3 regions of the Ancylobacter sp. IITR112 genome follow, and region 2 is predicted to be linked to each of the others. Evidence: predicted binding sites of a transcription regulator. Region 2 holds the regulator's gene; each other region holds the start of a gene.
The links. Region 2 encodes PhoB, which activates phosphate uptake and scavenging genes when phosphate is short. Its sites were predicted from a motif close to TGTCATNNANCTGTCAT; they were not measured.
Positions count from the first base shown of each region.

Region 1 (4,686 bases), 990 kb from region 2:
GCGCACAGATAGATCACCGACCGCGCGAAACGCTCGTCGCGCATGCCCGGCATGGCGACCAGCATCTGTCCATCGAGGAAGGTCCCGCCATCGGGGGTGTCGGGCTTCCGGGGGCGCTCGCGTCCGATCCACATGCGACAAAGCCTAAACCCCGCCGGTCCATTTTCAAGCCCGCGCATGCATGGCGCCACGGCGGGGGTCTCGGCCTCACACGAAAGTGCGCCCGGTCCGGCTTCCCCGCGGGCGGCGGAGAGGCTATCGCCAAGGCCATGCTGTCCCCTCTGCGCTCCCTCCTTCTGTGCTCGCTTGCGCTGCTTCCCTGCGCGGTTCCGGCCGGTGCCGGCGAGATGTCCGCCTGGTCGGCGCCGGAAGGCACGGCGGCGCGTCTGGTCGCCGGCGGCAGCGAGGGCGAGGCGCTGCTGGGCGGCGTGGAGATCCGCCTTCCGCCCGGCCTCAAGACCTATTGGCGCTATCCCGGCGACAGCGGCGTGCCGCCGCATTTCGACTGGACCGGCTCGCACAATGTCGAGGCGGTGGAGGTGCTGTGGCCGGCCCCCACGCGGTTCGATGATGGCGGCTCCTACTCCATCGGCTACAAGCACGACGTGGTGCTGCCGCTGCGCATCGTCCCGAAGGACCGCGCTCAGCCGGTCGAGCTGAAGCTCAATCTCGATTTCGCCGTCTGCGGCAGGATCTGCCAGCCGGCCACTGCGGCGCTCGATCTGACGCTGCCGCCCGGCGGCGCCGGCACGCCGTCCGCTGCGCTTGCCCAGGCGCTGGCGCAGGTGCCGCGCCCGGCCGCGCTCGGCGCCGAGGGCGAACCCGGCATCGCCGCCGCCGAGCTGAAAGGCTCCGCCGACAACGCCGCCATCCGGGTCGTCGCCGAGGTGAGCGACCCCGCCGCCGATCTCTTCGTCGAGGGGCCGAACGAGGACTGGGCGCTGCCGCTTCCGGTGCGCGAGATCGGCCCGGACGGGCGCGCCGTCTTCGTGCTGCCGGTCGACGGCGTGCCCAGCGGGGCCGATGTCGCGGCGGCCAAGCTCCGCTTCACCCTCGTCGATGGCGACCGGGCGATCCAGGTGGACGCGCCGCTTTCCACCCGCTGAACCCGCTTCCCGGCACGCGGGAAATCGGTATGGTACCGTCGGACCGGGCCCCTCCGTTGCGGCAGGCCCGGTCCGGCGCGGCCCTTCGGCGGGTCCGTTCCACCCCTTCCCGCCGTATGAAAGGACATTTCCATGACGATCAAGGTCGGCGACCAGCTTCCCAGCGTCACCTTCCGGGTGGCCACCGAGGACGGCCCGGTGCCGAAATCCACCGACGAGATCTTCAAGAACAAGAAGGTCGTGCTGTTCGCCGTTCCCGGCGCCTTCACGCCCACCTGCCACAAGAACCACCTGCCGAGTTTCATTGCCCGCGCCGAGGAAATCCTCGCCAAGGGCGTGAGCACCATCGCGGTCACCGCCGTCAACGATCCCTTCGTGATGGCGGCGTGGGAGAAGGCCTCCAACGCCGAGGGCAAGATCGTGTTCCTGTCGGACGGCAATGCTGAATTCGCCAAGGCCATCGGCCTCGACTTCGACGCCGCGGCGGCGGGTCTCGGCGTTCGCTCCAAGCGCTATTCCATGCTGGTCGAGGACGGCGAGGTGATGATCCTCAATGTCGAGGACGTGCCCAGCAAGGCCGACAAGACCAACGCCGACGTGCTGCTCACGCAGTTCTGACCTGTGGCGCCGATCCCGGCCGGGGCCCGTCCCCGCGCCGGGATTTCCATGTCTGCCGGCACCCTCCGCAGCATCCCGCCGCTCAGGCGATGATGTCGGGGCAGATCTGGTCCTCGATGAAGCCGATGCGGTCGCGTAGCTGCAGCTTGCGCTTCTTGAAACGTGCGAGCTGCAACTGGTCGCTTCCCGGCATGTCCTGCAGCGCCTGGATCGCGACATCCAGATCGCGGTGCTCCTGCCGCAAGCGCTCGAGAAGAGCCAGAAGCTCGCGTTCCTCTTCCGCCGTCATCTGTGTCAAACGCCCGCCCGAACCCGACTCATCCCCGGCCCGGCCGGGGTCTGGCACGAGTATCGCCGCCCCTGCGGCCGGCCGCAACAGCCGGGCTCCCCACACTGTGAGCGACCGCGCTGCAGTGCAGCACATCCTTTCATCGACAGCCCGTGACTCTCGTGACAGACTGATGACGTTCGCTTCGGAAGACAGGAGATACTGTCCATGACCATGCAGTCGCATGTTGCCGAGTTGGAACGTCGCCACCAGGCACTTGAAAAGCAATTGCGGGAAGAAATCACCCGTCCCGCGACCGACGCTACCCGCATCGCTGATCTCAAACGGCGCAAGCTGATCCTCAAGGACGAGATCGCCCGCTGCAAGGGCACGGTACACTAGCCCTCACAACCCGCTTCATCCCGGCTCCGCGCGCCCGCGCGGGGCGTCGCCCCCGGCGGTCCGCTGCGGCTGGCAGGAGTGCGCCGCCCCTCGCGCCTGTCGCGGGGCACGCTCATCGCGGCGCCGGCCGCCCGGTCCGGCGATTTCCCCGATTGAATCCGACAGCTACCCGCCGGCCTCGCTGCCGGCGGTTCGTTTTGTGCGCCCGGCAGCGGCCGGCCGCGCCAACCCGACGAAGGGCGTAAGCATTTCAGCGTCTTGCCAGACGGCGCTGAAAGGCGAAATCTCACGGCCATAAAAAACCGTCCAACAAGAACATTCCCGAGGGAGACGCCTGCCATGACTGGTTCCGCCAGCCGCTACCCGTCCGTTCACGCCCGCTCCATCGAAGACCCCGAGGGTTTCTGGCGCGACGCCGCCCGCGGCATCGACTGGATGAGCGAAGGCGAGCGCGTCTTCGAGGCCTCCCTCGGCCTTTATGGCCGCTGGTTTCCCGGCTGGACCACCAATGTCTGCCAGAATGCGGTGGACCGCCATGTCGATGGCGGGCGTGGCGCCCAGCCGGCGATTTTCTACGACAGCCCGGTGGCCGGGGCGCAGCGCACGGTCACCTATGCGGAACTGAAGGACGAGGTGAGCCTGCTCGCCGGCGTGTTGGGCGAACTCGGCGTCGGGAAGGGCGACCGCGTCGTCATCTACATGCCGATGATCCCGGAAGCGGTGTTCGCCATGCTGGCCTGCGCCCGCATCGGCGCGGTTCATTCGGTGGTGTTCGGCGGTTTCGCCGCCGCCGAACTGGCGAGCCGCATCGAGGACGCCCAGCCCAAGGTGGTGCTCTCCGCCTCCTGCGGCATCGAACCCTCACGGCTGGTGCAGTACAAGCCGCTGCTCGACCTCGCCCTCACCATGGCGAAGCACCGGCCGGAAGCCTGCCTCATCTTTCAGCGGCCGCAGGTGGAGGCCAAGCTGGTCGCCGGCCGCGATCATGACTGGGCCACGCGGCGCGAGGCAGCGCGGACGGCGGACCTGCGGCCCGCCTGCGTGCCGGTGGAAGCGACCGACCCGCTCTATATTCTCTACACCTCGGGCACGACCGGAAAACCGAAAGGCGTGGTGCGCGACACCGGCGGCTACATGGTGGCGCTGCGCTGGTCGATGCAGGGGCTTTATGACGTGCAGCCGGGCGAGGTCTATTGGTCGGCCTCGGATATTGGCTGGGTGGTCGGCCATTCCTACATCGTCTACGCCCCGCTGCTCACCGGCTGCACCACGGTTCTCTATGAGGGCAAGCCGGTGGGCACCCCGGATGCCGGCGCCTTCTGGCGGGTGATCGAGCAATACAAGGTGGCAGCGCTTTTCACCGCGCCTACCGCATTGCGGGCGATCAAGAAGGAAGACCCGGAAGGCCGGCTGATGGGCGCCTATGACCGCTCCAGCCTGCGCACGCTGTTCCTCGCCGGCGAGCGCGCCGATCCTGACACGGTGGAATGGGCCAAGGCCCGCCTTGGTGTGCCGGTGGTCGATCACTGGTGGCAGACCGAAACCGGCTGGGCGATCGCCGGCAATCCCGTTGGCCTCGGCGCCCTGCCGATCCGTGTCGGCTCCACCGGCGTGCCGATGCCCGGCTATCAGGTCGATATTCTCGATGAGGGCGGGCATCCCGTGGGGCCCGACCGCATGGGCTCCATCGCCATCAAGCTGCCGCTGCCGCCCGGCTGCCTGCCGACGCTGTGGCGGCAGGATGAGCGCTTCCGCGAGAGCTATCTCCTCGACTTCCCCGGCTATTACAAGACGGCCGATGCCGGCTTCACCGATGCCAATGGCCAGTTGTTCATCATGGGCCGCACCGACGACATCATCAATGTCGCCGGCCACCGCCTGTCCACCGGCGGTATGGAGGAAGTGCTGGCGGCCCATGCCGATGTCGCGGAATGCGCGGTCATCGGCATTCATGACGAATTGAAGGGCGAAGTGCCCTGCGGCTTCGTGGTGCTGAAGGCCGGGGTGGCGCGCTCCCCCGCAGATATCGAGCAGGAGATCGTCGCGCTGGTGCGCGAGCGCATCGGCCCGGTGGCGGCGTTCCGGCTCGCCATCACCGTCAACCGGCTGCCGAAGACGCGCTCGGGCAAGATCCTGCGCGGCACGATGAAGAAGATCGCCGATGCCGAGCCGTGGAACATGCCGGCGACCATCGACGATCCCGCCGCGCTGGACGAGATCGCCGCCGCGCTCGGCGCGCGCGGCCTTGCCGGTGCGCCTGCCGCCTGACCGCGTCCGCGCGCATGAAAAAGC
Region 1 is NZ_JBGCUS010000001.1:3,071,204-3,075,889, forward strand. Features, by position in the region: gene AAC979_RS14640 (YqgE/AlgH family protein) at 1-134, opposite strand, end outside; gene AAC979_RS14645 (protein-disulfide reductase DsbD domain-containing protein) at 348-1,106, shown strand; gene AAC979_RS14650 (peroxiredoxin) at 1,239-1,724, shown strand; gene AAC979_RS14655 (YdcH family protein) at 1,807-2,013, opposite strand; gene AAC979_RS14660 (YdcH family protein) at 2,221-2,394, shown strand; gene AAC979_RS14665 (propionyl-CoA synthetase) at 2,734-4,662, shown strand.
Region 1: AAC979_RS14660 (YdcH family protein) is a predicted target of PhoB. The motif match lies at 2,175-2,191, and genes of this name have one in related genera.

Region 2 (4,686 bases):
ATATGCCCGATGCGACGGAAGCGGTAGCCTCGCCCGAGGCGACGCTGGAGGTGGCCTCGGCCCTGACACGGCCGATGTACTGGATGTTCGAACTCGGCCATGCCGCGCTCGACCCGCTGCGGGTCATGGCCGATGCCGGGCGGCTGTTCTACCGCAACCCGGCCAACCCGCTGAGCCATACCGGCTTCGGCAAGACCATGTCGGCCTCGCTGGAAATGTTCGAGCGGACGACGCGGCGCTATGGCAAGCCGGAATGGGGCATTGACGAGGTTAGCGTCGGCGGCGTCAGCGTGCCGGTCGAGATCGAGACCGTGTGGGAGCGGCCCTTCTGCAAGCTGCTGCACTTCCGCCGCGACTTCGCGCAGAAGCCGCGCCGGCCGCAGCCGCGCATGGTGATCGTCGCACCGCTGTCGGGCCATTACGCGACGCTGCTGCGCGGCACGGTGCAGACCCTGCTGACCAATCACGATGTCTACATCACCGACTGGGTGGACGCGCGCAACGTGCCGGTGTCGGAGGGGCCGTTCAGCCTCGACGACTATATCGACTACGTCATCGACATCTTCCACCATCTCGGTGGCGGGGTGCATGCGCTCGCGGTCTGCCAGCCGGCCGTGCCGGTGCTCGCCGCCGTGGCGCGGATGGAAGAGATGGGCGACCCCGACGTGCCGGCTTCCATGGTGCTGATGGGCGGGCCGATCGACACGCGCGAAAGCCCGACGGCGGTGAACCATTTCGCGGAAGAGCGCGGCATCGAGTGGTTCCAGCGCAATGTCATCACCACCGTGCCCTGGCCCAATGCCGGGGTGATGCGGCAGGTCTATCCCGGCTTTCTCCAGTTGCACGGCTTCATGGCGATGAATCTGGAGCGCCATCTGAAAGCCCATGCCGACATGTTCGGCCACCTCGTCAAGGGCGACGGCGATTCCGCCGCCAAGCACCGCGAGTTCTACGACGAATATCTCTCGGTCATGGATTTGCCGGCGGAATATTACCTGCAGACGCTGCAGACCGTGTTCATCGACCATGCGCTGCCGCGCGGGCTGATGACCCATCGCGGCGCCAGGGTCGATCCGTCGAAGATCCGCAATGTCGCGCTGCTCACCGTCGAGGGCGAGAATGACGACATTTCCGGCATCGGCCAGACGCGGGCGGCGCAAACCCTGTGCTCCGGGCTCGCCGACGACATGAAGGCGCATTACCTGCAGCCGACCGTGGGCCATTACGGCGTGTTCAACGGCTCGCGCTTCCGCGCCGAAATCGCCCCGCGCATCTCCGACTTTGTGCTCTCGCATAACTGGCCGAAGAAGGGGCACAACCAGCCGGAAAGTTGAGGGCGCCGGGAAAATAACCGCCCGTTTTCCGGCGGCGCCGGTGCCGGCGCGGTGCTAGCGTCGGGCCATGCCGACCGAAACCCTGCACGACCTGTTCGACCTCACCTTGCCGGACGCCGCCACGCTCTATCAGGCGCTGCTGGCGCGTGACGCGCGCTATGAGGGGCGCGCCTATGTCTGCGTCGCCACGACGGGCATCTTTTGCCGGCTCACCTGCCCGGCGCGCAAGCCGCTGATCGAGAATTGCAGCTTCCGCCCCACCATCGGCGCCTGCATCGAAGCTGGCTTCCGCCCGTGCAAGCGCTGCCATCCGCTGCGGCCCGCCGCTGAGGCGGACCCGATGATCGCGGCGCTGCTCGCCGCGCTCGACGCGCGCCCGGCCTATCGCTTCGGCGAGGACGACATCACCCGCATGGGCTATGACCTCTCCACCGTCCGCCGTGCCTTCAAGCGGCAATTCGGCATGACCTTTCTCGACATGGCCCGGCACCGGCGGCTGCGCGAGGGCTTCGAGACGCTGGCGCTCGGCGGATCGGTCATCGCCGCGCAGCAGGAGGCCGGCTTCCAGTCCGCCAGCGCCTTCCGCGCCGCCTTCGCCCGGCTGATCGGCTGCGCACCGGGCGAGATCGCCGGCGAGGGGCGGCTGCTCGCCGACTGGATCGGCACGCCGCTCGGCGACATGATCGCGATTTCCAGCGCCACCCATCTCCACCTGCTCGAATTCGTTGAGCGGCGCGGCCTGCCGGCGGAGATCACCCGGCTGCGCAAGGGCGCGAAGGGGGAGCTGGGGATCGGCAGCTATGCGCCAACGGAGAGCATCCGCGCCGAACTCGCGGCCTATTTCGCCGGCCGGTCGGCGGAGTTTGCCACGCCTGTCGCGCTCGACGGCAGCGCCTTCACCCGCGCCGTCTGGGCGGAACTGCGGCGCATACCGGCCGGCGCGACGGCGAGCTATGCCGACATCGCCCGCCGGATCGGCGCGCCCTCCGCCATCCGCGCCGTGGCGCGGGCGAACGGCGCCAACCAGCTCGCGCTCATCATCCCCTGCCACCGTGTGCTCGGTACTGACGGCGCCCTCACCGGCTATGGCGGCGGGCTGTGGCGCAAGCAGCGCCTGCTGGAAATCGAGGCGCACTACCGCGCCGCGCCGGCACGCACAGCCTGAGGCGGCGGGCGGTGACCGGCCGGCGGCTCGCCCGCGCTCAGTGCGCGCGGGCGAACATCTCGTTGAAGGAATAGCCGGAGCCGCGCACGGTGCGGATCGGGTCCGGCTGGCGCGGACGGTTGAGCGCCTTGCGCAGCCGGCCGACATGCACATCGACCGTACGCTCGTCGATATAAACGTCCTGCCCCCACACGCCGTCGAGCAACTGCTCGCGCGAATAGACCCGGCCGGGCGACTGCATGAGAAATTCCAGCAGGCGGAATTCCGTCGGGCCGAGATGCAGTTCCCGCCCGGCGCGGTGCACGCGCTTGGTCTCGCGGTCGAGCTCGATGTCGCCGGCCCGCAGCAAGGTGGAGATGTGCTCCGGCTTGGCGCGGCGCAGCAGCGCCCGCACCCGGGCCACCAGCTCGGGGACGGAGAACGGCTTCACCACATAGTCATCCGCACCGGTGGCGAGACCGCGCACGCGCTCGGTCTCCTCGCCGCGGGCGGTGAGCATGAGGATCGGCATCCGCTCGGTTTCCGGCCGGGCGCGCAGGCGGCGGCACAGTTCGATGCCGGAGAGGCCGGGCAGCATCCAGTCGAGGATGAGGAGGTCCGGCACGCTTTCGCGCAGCCTTGTCTCCGCCTCGTCGCCCCGCCCGACATTATCGACCGAATAGCCTTCGGATTCGAGATTGTAGCGGAGCAGGAGGGTGAGGGGCTCCTCATCCTCCACGATCAGTATGTTGGTGGGCATGATGTCGTTCCCGAGCGGTCGCGGGTCGCCGGCGTCAGGCCGGGAACGCGACGCTGGTCAGGCTGCTGGTGTCCTGCTTGGGACGCTCCTCGGTGAGAAGCTGGCCGGTCACAAGATAGTGGATGGTCTCGGCGATGTTGGTCGCGTGGTCGCCGATGCGCTCGATGTTCTTGGCGCAGAACAGCAGATGCGTGCACAGCGAGATGTTGCGCGGATCCTCCATCATATAGGTGAGGAGTTCGCGGAACAGCGAGGTGTAGAGCACATCGACCTCGCCGTCGCGCTGCCAGACTTCCAGCGCCCGCGTCTCGTCGCGGGTGGCATAGGCGTCGAGCACCACTTTGAGCTGTTCGAGCACGATGGTGGACATGTGCTCCACGCCGCGCACCAGCTTCTGCGGGTGGAACTCGCCGGTGAGGGCGAGCACACGCTTGCCGGTGTTCTTGGCGAGGTCGCCAATGCGCTCGAGATCATTGGCGATGCGCATCGCCGCGACGATCTCGCGCAGGTCGCCGGCCAGCGGCTGGCGACGGGCGATGATGAGCACCGCCTTTTCCTCGATCTCGCGCTGCAGCAGGTCGACCGGACCGTCGAGCACGATCACCTTCTGCGCCAGTTCCGTGTCGCGCTTGACCAGCGCCTGCACGGAATCGGCGACGAGGCGCTCGGACTGTCCGCCCATCTCGACGACGCTGCGGCCGAGTTCCTTGAGGTCGGTGTCGAATGACGAGACGATATGTTCGGTCATGGGGCAGGCCTCTCTCGTCGCGGGCTCAACCGAACCGGCCGGTGATGTAGTCGCGGGTGCGGGCTTCGCGCGGGTTGGTGAAAATCTCGTTCGACGCGGCGACCTCGATCAGCTCGCCGAGATAGAAGAACGAGGTGATGTCGGCGCAGCGCGCCGCCTGCTGCATGTTGTGGGTGACGATGACGATGGTGAATTCCTGCTTCAGCTCGTCGATCAGATCTTCGATCTTCGAGGTGGAGATCGGGTCGAGCGCCGAGGTGGGCTCGTCGAGCAGGATCACTTCCGGCCGCACCGCGATGGTGCGGGCGATGCACAGGCGCTGCTGCTGGCCGCCGGACATGCCGAGCGCGGAAGTGTGGAGCCGGTCCTTGGTCTCCTCCCAGATCGCCGCCTTGCGCAGGCACCACTCGACACGCTCGTCCATCTGCGCCTTGGAGAGGCGCTCATGCAGGCGCACGCCGAAGGCGATGTTGTCGTAGATCGACATCGGGAAGGGCGTCGGCTTCTGGAACACCATGCCGATGCGCGAGCGCACCACGGTGGAGTCGAGATCCTTGCTCAGCAGGTCCGCGCCGTCGAACAGGATCTTCCCTTCCGCGCGCTGGCCGGGATAGAGCTGGTACATGCGGTTGAAGATGCGCAGCAGCGTGGACTTGCCGCAGCCCGAGGGCCCGATCATCGCGGTGACGCGCTTTTCCGG
Region 2 is NZ_JBGCUS010000001.1:4,056,302-4,060,987, reverse strand. Features, by position in the region: gene AAC979_RS19310 (polyhydroxyalkanoate depolymerase) at 1-1,334, shown strand, start outside; gene AAC979_RS19305 (bifunctional transcriptional activator/DNA repair enzyme AdaA) at 1,402-2,499, shown strand; gene phoB (phosphate regulon transcriptional regulator PhoB) at 2,537-3,238, opposite strand; gene phoU (phosphate signaling complex protein PhoU) at 3,273-3,986, opposite strand; gene pstB (phosphate ABC transporter ATP-binding protein PstB) at 4,012-4,686, opposite strand, start outside.

Region 3 (4,686 bases), 3.9 Mb from region 2:
CTATCAGGCCGTCCGCGTCGATCTGATCGATCTCGCATGCACGCGCTTCCTGCTGTCGCTCGGCCGGGTGATCGAGCGCCGAAGCTGGCGCAACGATATCGGCATTGATGCTCTCGCCGTGCTCACCCAGCCGGCGCGCGAGTTCGCCGGGCGCGGGCTGGCGCGCCTGCACCGCAAGGCGCTGAAACAGGGCCACAATTTCCGTAAGTTGCGGCCGACGGCACGGCATGAGCTGCGCCTGACGCTGAAAAAGCTGCGCTACACGGCGGAGTTTCTGCTGCCGCTTTACGACTGTGAGGGCGCCGCCCGGAAATATCTGAAGCGGATGTCGCGGCTGCAGGACATTCTCGGCATCGACAACGACATCACCACCACCCAGGCGCTGCTGCGCGAGGTGGAGGAGGGCACGTCGCTGCCGCAGGTCCACAAGGCCATCGGCGCGATCACCGGCTGGCAGGGGCGCGACCGCATCGAGACCGCCGAGTCCCTTCGGCGCAGCTGGCGCAAATTCATCGACGCCGAGCCGTTCTGGCTCGGCTAGGCGGGCTACCCTAGGACCTAGACTCATTAACGCGTAGCCAGATGCGAATTGCGACGAGTTTGAAGGCGGCGAGGTAGTTCTCGGCCAGCTTGTCGTATCGTGTCGCAATGCGACGGAACTGCTTGGCCTTATTGAAGAAGCGCTCGACCAAGTTCCGCGCTTTGTAGAGGAACGGGCTGAAGCAGATCGGCTCAGTGCGGTTGGCTTTGGGTGGGATGTTGGCCCATGCCTTGCGTCCGCTGACGGCAACGCGCAGCGCGTTGGCGTCATAGCCCTTGTCGGCCAGCAGCATGGCGCCTTCCGGTAGGTCGGCGATCATGTCCGGAGCTGAGGCGATGTCGCTCTTCTGCCCAGCAGTGAGCGTCAGTTTGATCGGCCTGCCTTGGGCATCAACAAGAGCGTGGATTTTGGTTGTCAGCCCGCCTCGGGAACGACCGAGACAATGATCTCGATCCCCCTTTTTGCCGTCGCACCCTGCTGATGGACGCGAACGATGGAGGTGTCGATCATCTGCACCTTGCCGTCATGGGCTTTGGTGACAGCGTCCATGAGGCGGTCCCACACACCCGCTTTCCGCCATCGGACGAAGCGATTGTAGCAGGTGGTTCGTGGGCCGTATCGCTCGGGGAGGTCTCGCCACGGCGCTCCCGATCGGAGCGCCCCAGAAGATGCCGTTGAGCACACGTCGATCATCGACACGCGGCACTCCTTTCGGCTTGTTGGGCAACAGCGGCTCGATCGCGCGCCATTCGAAGTCGGTCAAATCATATCGGATCATGCGAAGTCTGAATCAGACTTCGCCGCAATATGAAAGCCTCAGCGGAACTCTCTCACCACCTCGATAGGCCCGACGATAGCGGCGTTAAACATTTCCAGCTCTTCCGCGGGTATCCAGTATTCTCGTAGCGCGCGACCACCTGCTTCCTGCGCGTCGTATTGCTTCAAGAAGTCACGGCGCACCTCAAAGCGCGTGACGAACCCTGCACCGCTTTGAGGCACATTCCAATCGCGAGCGATCCTGATTGCATAGTCTTCTGACAGCACGGGATAGAAGATCGGCTGATCCGGCAGTCGCGGTGGGAACGAGCGCATATCGCTTTCGCGGATAAGCGCGAGTTCGGCTGGGCCAACCGGCCGCCACAGTGTGATCGTGTCATGCTTCATGGTGCGACGTTAGCCGGTCGAGTGTCACCTTTCCACCGTCCACCGCACTTATGAGTTCACGGCCTAGCTCCCTCCGTCTCGGCTTGTCACCGCGTTGTCGTGCTGTCGTCATGAGGCACGTCGAAACGTCGCGTCAACGCCGAACAGGAGGGGATGCCCGGATGGACTATTTCAAACGCTTCAACTTCCTTTTCGCGACCCCCGCCTTCGATGCGGACGATCTGGAAGGCGCCCGCTATCACCAGATCGTCGCGGAGATCGAGAGCTCCGGCTTCGAGGTGGTGCGCGCCCGCACCATCGAGGACGCGGAGATTGCGGTGCAAACCGACGCCGCCATCGGCTGCATGATGGTGGATTGGGGCAAGAAGGGTATGGAGGGTAAGACCGCCGCCCTTATCAACCTGATGCGCCGGCGCGGCCTGGACTTCCCGATCATCCTGCTGATCCGCCGCAAGCGCTTCGAAGACGTGCCGGTCGAGGTGCTGGATTTCATCGACGGCTATGTCTTCCTCTCCGAGGAAACCCCCGCCTTCATCGCCAAGAACCTCATCAGCCGGCTCAAGCAATATGCCGAGACGCTGAAGACGCCCTTCTTCGGCGCGCTGGTGGATTATGCCGAGGAGGGCAACCAGCTCTGGACCTGCCCCGGGCATAATGGCGGCGTGTTCTACTCGCGCAGCCCGATCGGCCGGGTGTTCATGGAGCACCTGGGCGAGGCGGTGTTTCGCGACGACCTCGACAACTCCGTACTCGATCTCGGCGATCTTCTGACCCATGAGGGGCCGGCCCTCGCGGCGCAGAAGGAAGCGGCCAAGATCTTCGGGGCCGAGAAGACCTATTTCGTGCTCAACGGCACCTCGACCTCGAACAAGGTCGCGCTCTCCGCCCTCGTGACCGATGGCGACCTCGTGCTGTTCGACCGCAACAACCACAAGGCCGCCCATCATGGCGCGCTGATGATCTCCGGCGGCATTCCGGTCTATGTGCCGACCGTGCGCAATGCCTGGGGATTGATCGGCCCCATGGATGTCGCGGCGCTGGACGAGGAGGCGCTGCGCGAGCGCATCCGCACCCATCCGCTGGTCACCGACCCCGAGGCCTGGCAGAAGCCGCGGCCGTTCCGCGTCGCCGTCGTCGAGCAATGCACCTATGACGGCACGATCCACAATGCCGAGATGATCCTCGGGAAGATCGGGCATCTGTGCGACTACATCATGTTCGACGAGGCCTGGGCAGGCTTCATGAAGTTCCACCCGCTTTATGCCGGGCGCTTCGCCATGGGGCTGAAGGATCTGGGACCGGACGCGCCGGGCATCATCGCCACCCAGTCGACCCACAAGCAGCTCGCGAGCTTCAGCCAAGCCTCGCAGATCCACATGAAGGACCGGCATATCAAGGGGCAGAAGCGGCGCGTGGAGCATCGGCGCTTCAATGAGAGCTTCATGCAGCACGCCTCCACCTCGCCCTTCTACCCGCTGTTCGCCTCGCTCGATGTTGGCGCGCAGATGATGAAGGGACGCTCCGGCGAAGTGCTGTGGGACGACACGATCCGCCTCGGCATCGAGCTGCGCAAGAAGATCCGCGCGGTGCGCCGGGAGTTCGAGGAGAAGGAACAGCGCCCCGAGCGCCGCTGGTTCTTCGAGCCCTTCGTACCGGACCGGGTGGCGATTCCCGATGCCGCCAGCCCCGGCGCCGTGCATGACGTGCCGTGGGAGAGCGTCTCCACCGACCAGCTCGCCACCAACCCGGCCTTCTGGCACCTCACGCCGGGGGCCGCCTGGCACGGCTATGCCGGCATGGCGGCGGGCTTCGCCATGACCGATCCCAACAAGCTGACGCTGCTGACGCCCGGCTTCGACCGTTCCACCGGCGCCTATGCGGAGCACGGAATCCCGGCCCCCGTGGTCGCGCAATATCTGCGCGAGAACCGCATCGTCGCGGAGAAGAACGACCTCAATTCGCTGCTGTTCCTGCTCACCCCGGGCGTTGAATCGAGCAAGGCCGGCACGCTGATCAGCGGTCTGGTCGCCTTCAAGAAGCTGCATGATGACAACGCGCTGCTGGAAGACGCGATCCCCGAATTCTACCGGCGCCGGCCCGGGCGTTATGACGGCGTGCGCCTGCGCGACCTGTGCGGGGAGATGCACCGCTTCTTCCGCAGCGCCAATGTCAGCGCGTTGCAGGCCATGCAGTTCAAGGCCGAGCACCTGCCCGATATCGCGCTGTCTCCCCACGATGCGGCGCGCTGCCTCGTGCGCAACGATGTGGACTACCTGCCCATCGACGCCATTTCCGGGCGTATCGCCACCACGCCCTTCGTGGTCTACCCGCCGGGCATCGCCACGATCGTCCCCGGCGAGAGGCTCACGGAGCGCGCCCAGCCGATGATCGACTATCTCAGGATGTTCGAGGCCTGCTTCAATACGTTTCCGGGCTTTGATGTCGAGATCCAGGGTGTCTATCGCGAGACCGATGGCGCCGGTCGTATCCGGCTCTATACCTATGTGATTGCGGAATAAGCGGGAGTCCGGGTTCGTTCATGGAGCAGGAGAACGCAGTCATCGTCCGCCCGACGCGGGATTCCGACGTGGATGCCATGCTGGCAATCTACCGCCATCACATCCGCCGTGGCGTCGAGGAGGGGGTGGACGACAATGACACGCCGCAGCCCGACGACCTGCGGGAGCGGCGCAAGAACCTGAAGAACCGCCGCTTTCCCCACATCGTCGCGGTCCGGGACGGCGAGGTGGTGGGCTATGCCTATGTCGTGCTGTTCCGCAAGCGCCCGGCCTATCGCTACACCGTCAAACATTCCATCTACGTCCACCACCGGCACATTGGCTACGGCATCGGCAGCCGGCTCATGCGCAGCCTGATCGATGCCTGCGCGGCCGCCGGCTTCCGACAGATGATCGGCTATATCGACGGCGACAACACCGCCTCGCTCGCCATCCATGAGCGGTTCGGCTTTGTCCGGGTGG
Region 3 is NZ_JBGCUS010000001.1:184,781-189,466, forward strand. Features, by position in the region: gene AAC979_RS00800 (CHAD domain-containing protein) at 1-541, shown strand, start outside; partial or broken gene AAC979_RS00805 (IS5 family transposase) at 552-992, opposite strand; partial or broken gene AAC979_RS00810 (IS5/IS1182 family transposase) at 956-1,147, opposite strand; gene AAC979_RS00815 (transposase) at 1,065-1,319, opposite strand; gene AAC979_RS00820 (ADP-ribosylation/crystallin J1) at 1,358-1,705, opposite strand; gene AAC979_RS00825 (Orn/Lys/Arg decarboxylase N-terminal domain-containing protein) at 1,867-4,224, shown strand; gene AAC979_RS00830 (N-acetyltransferase family protein) at 4,245-4,686, shown strand, end outside.
Region 3: AAC979_RS00825 (Orn/Lys/Arg decarboxylase N-terminal domain-containing protein) is a predicted target of PhoB. The motif match lies at 1,801-1,817, and genes of this name have one in related genera.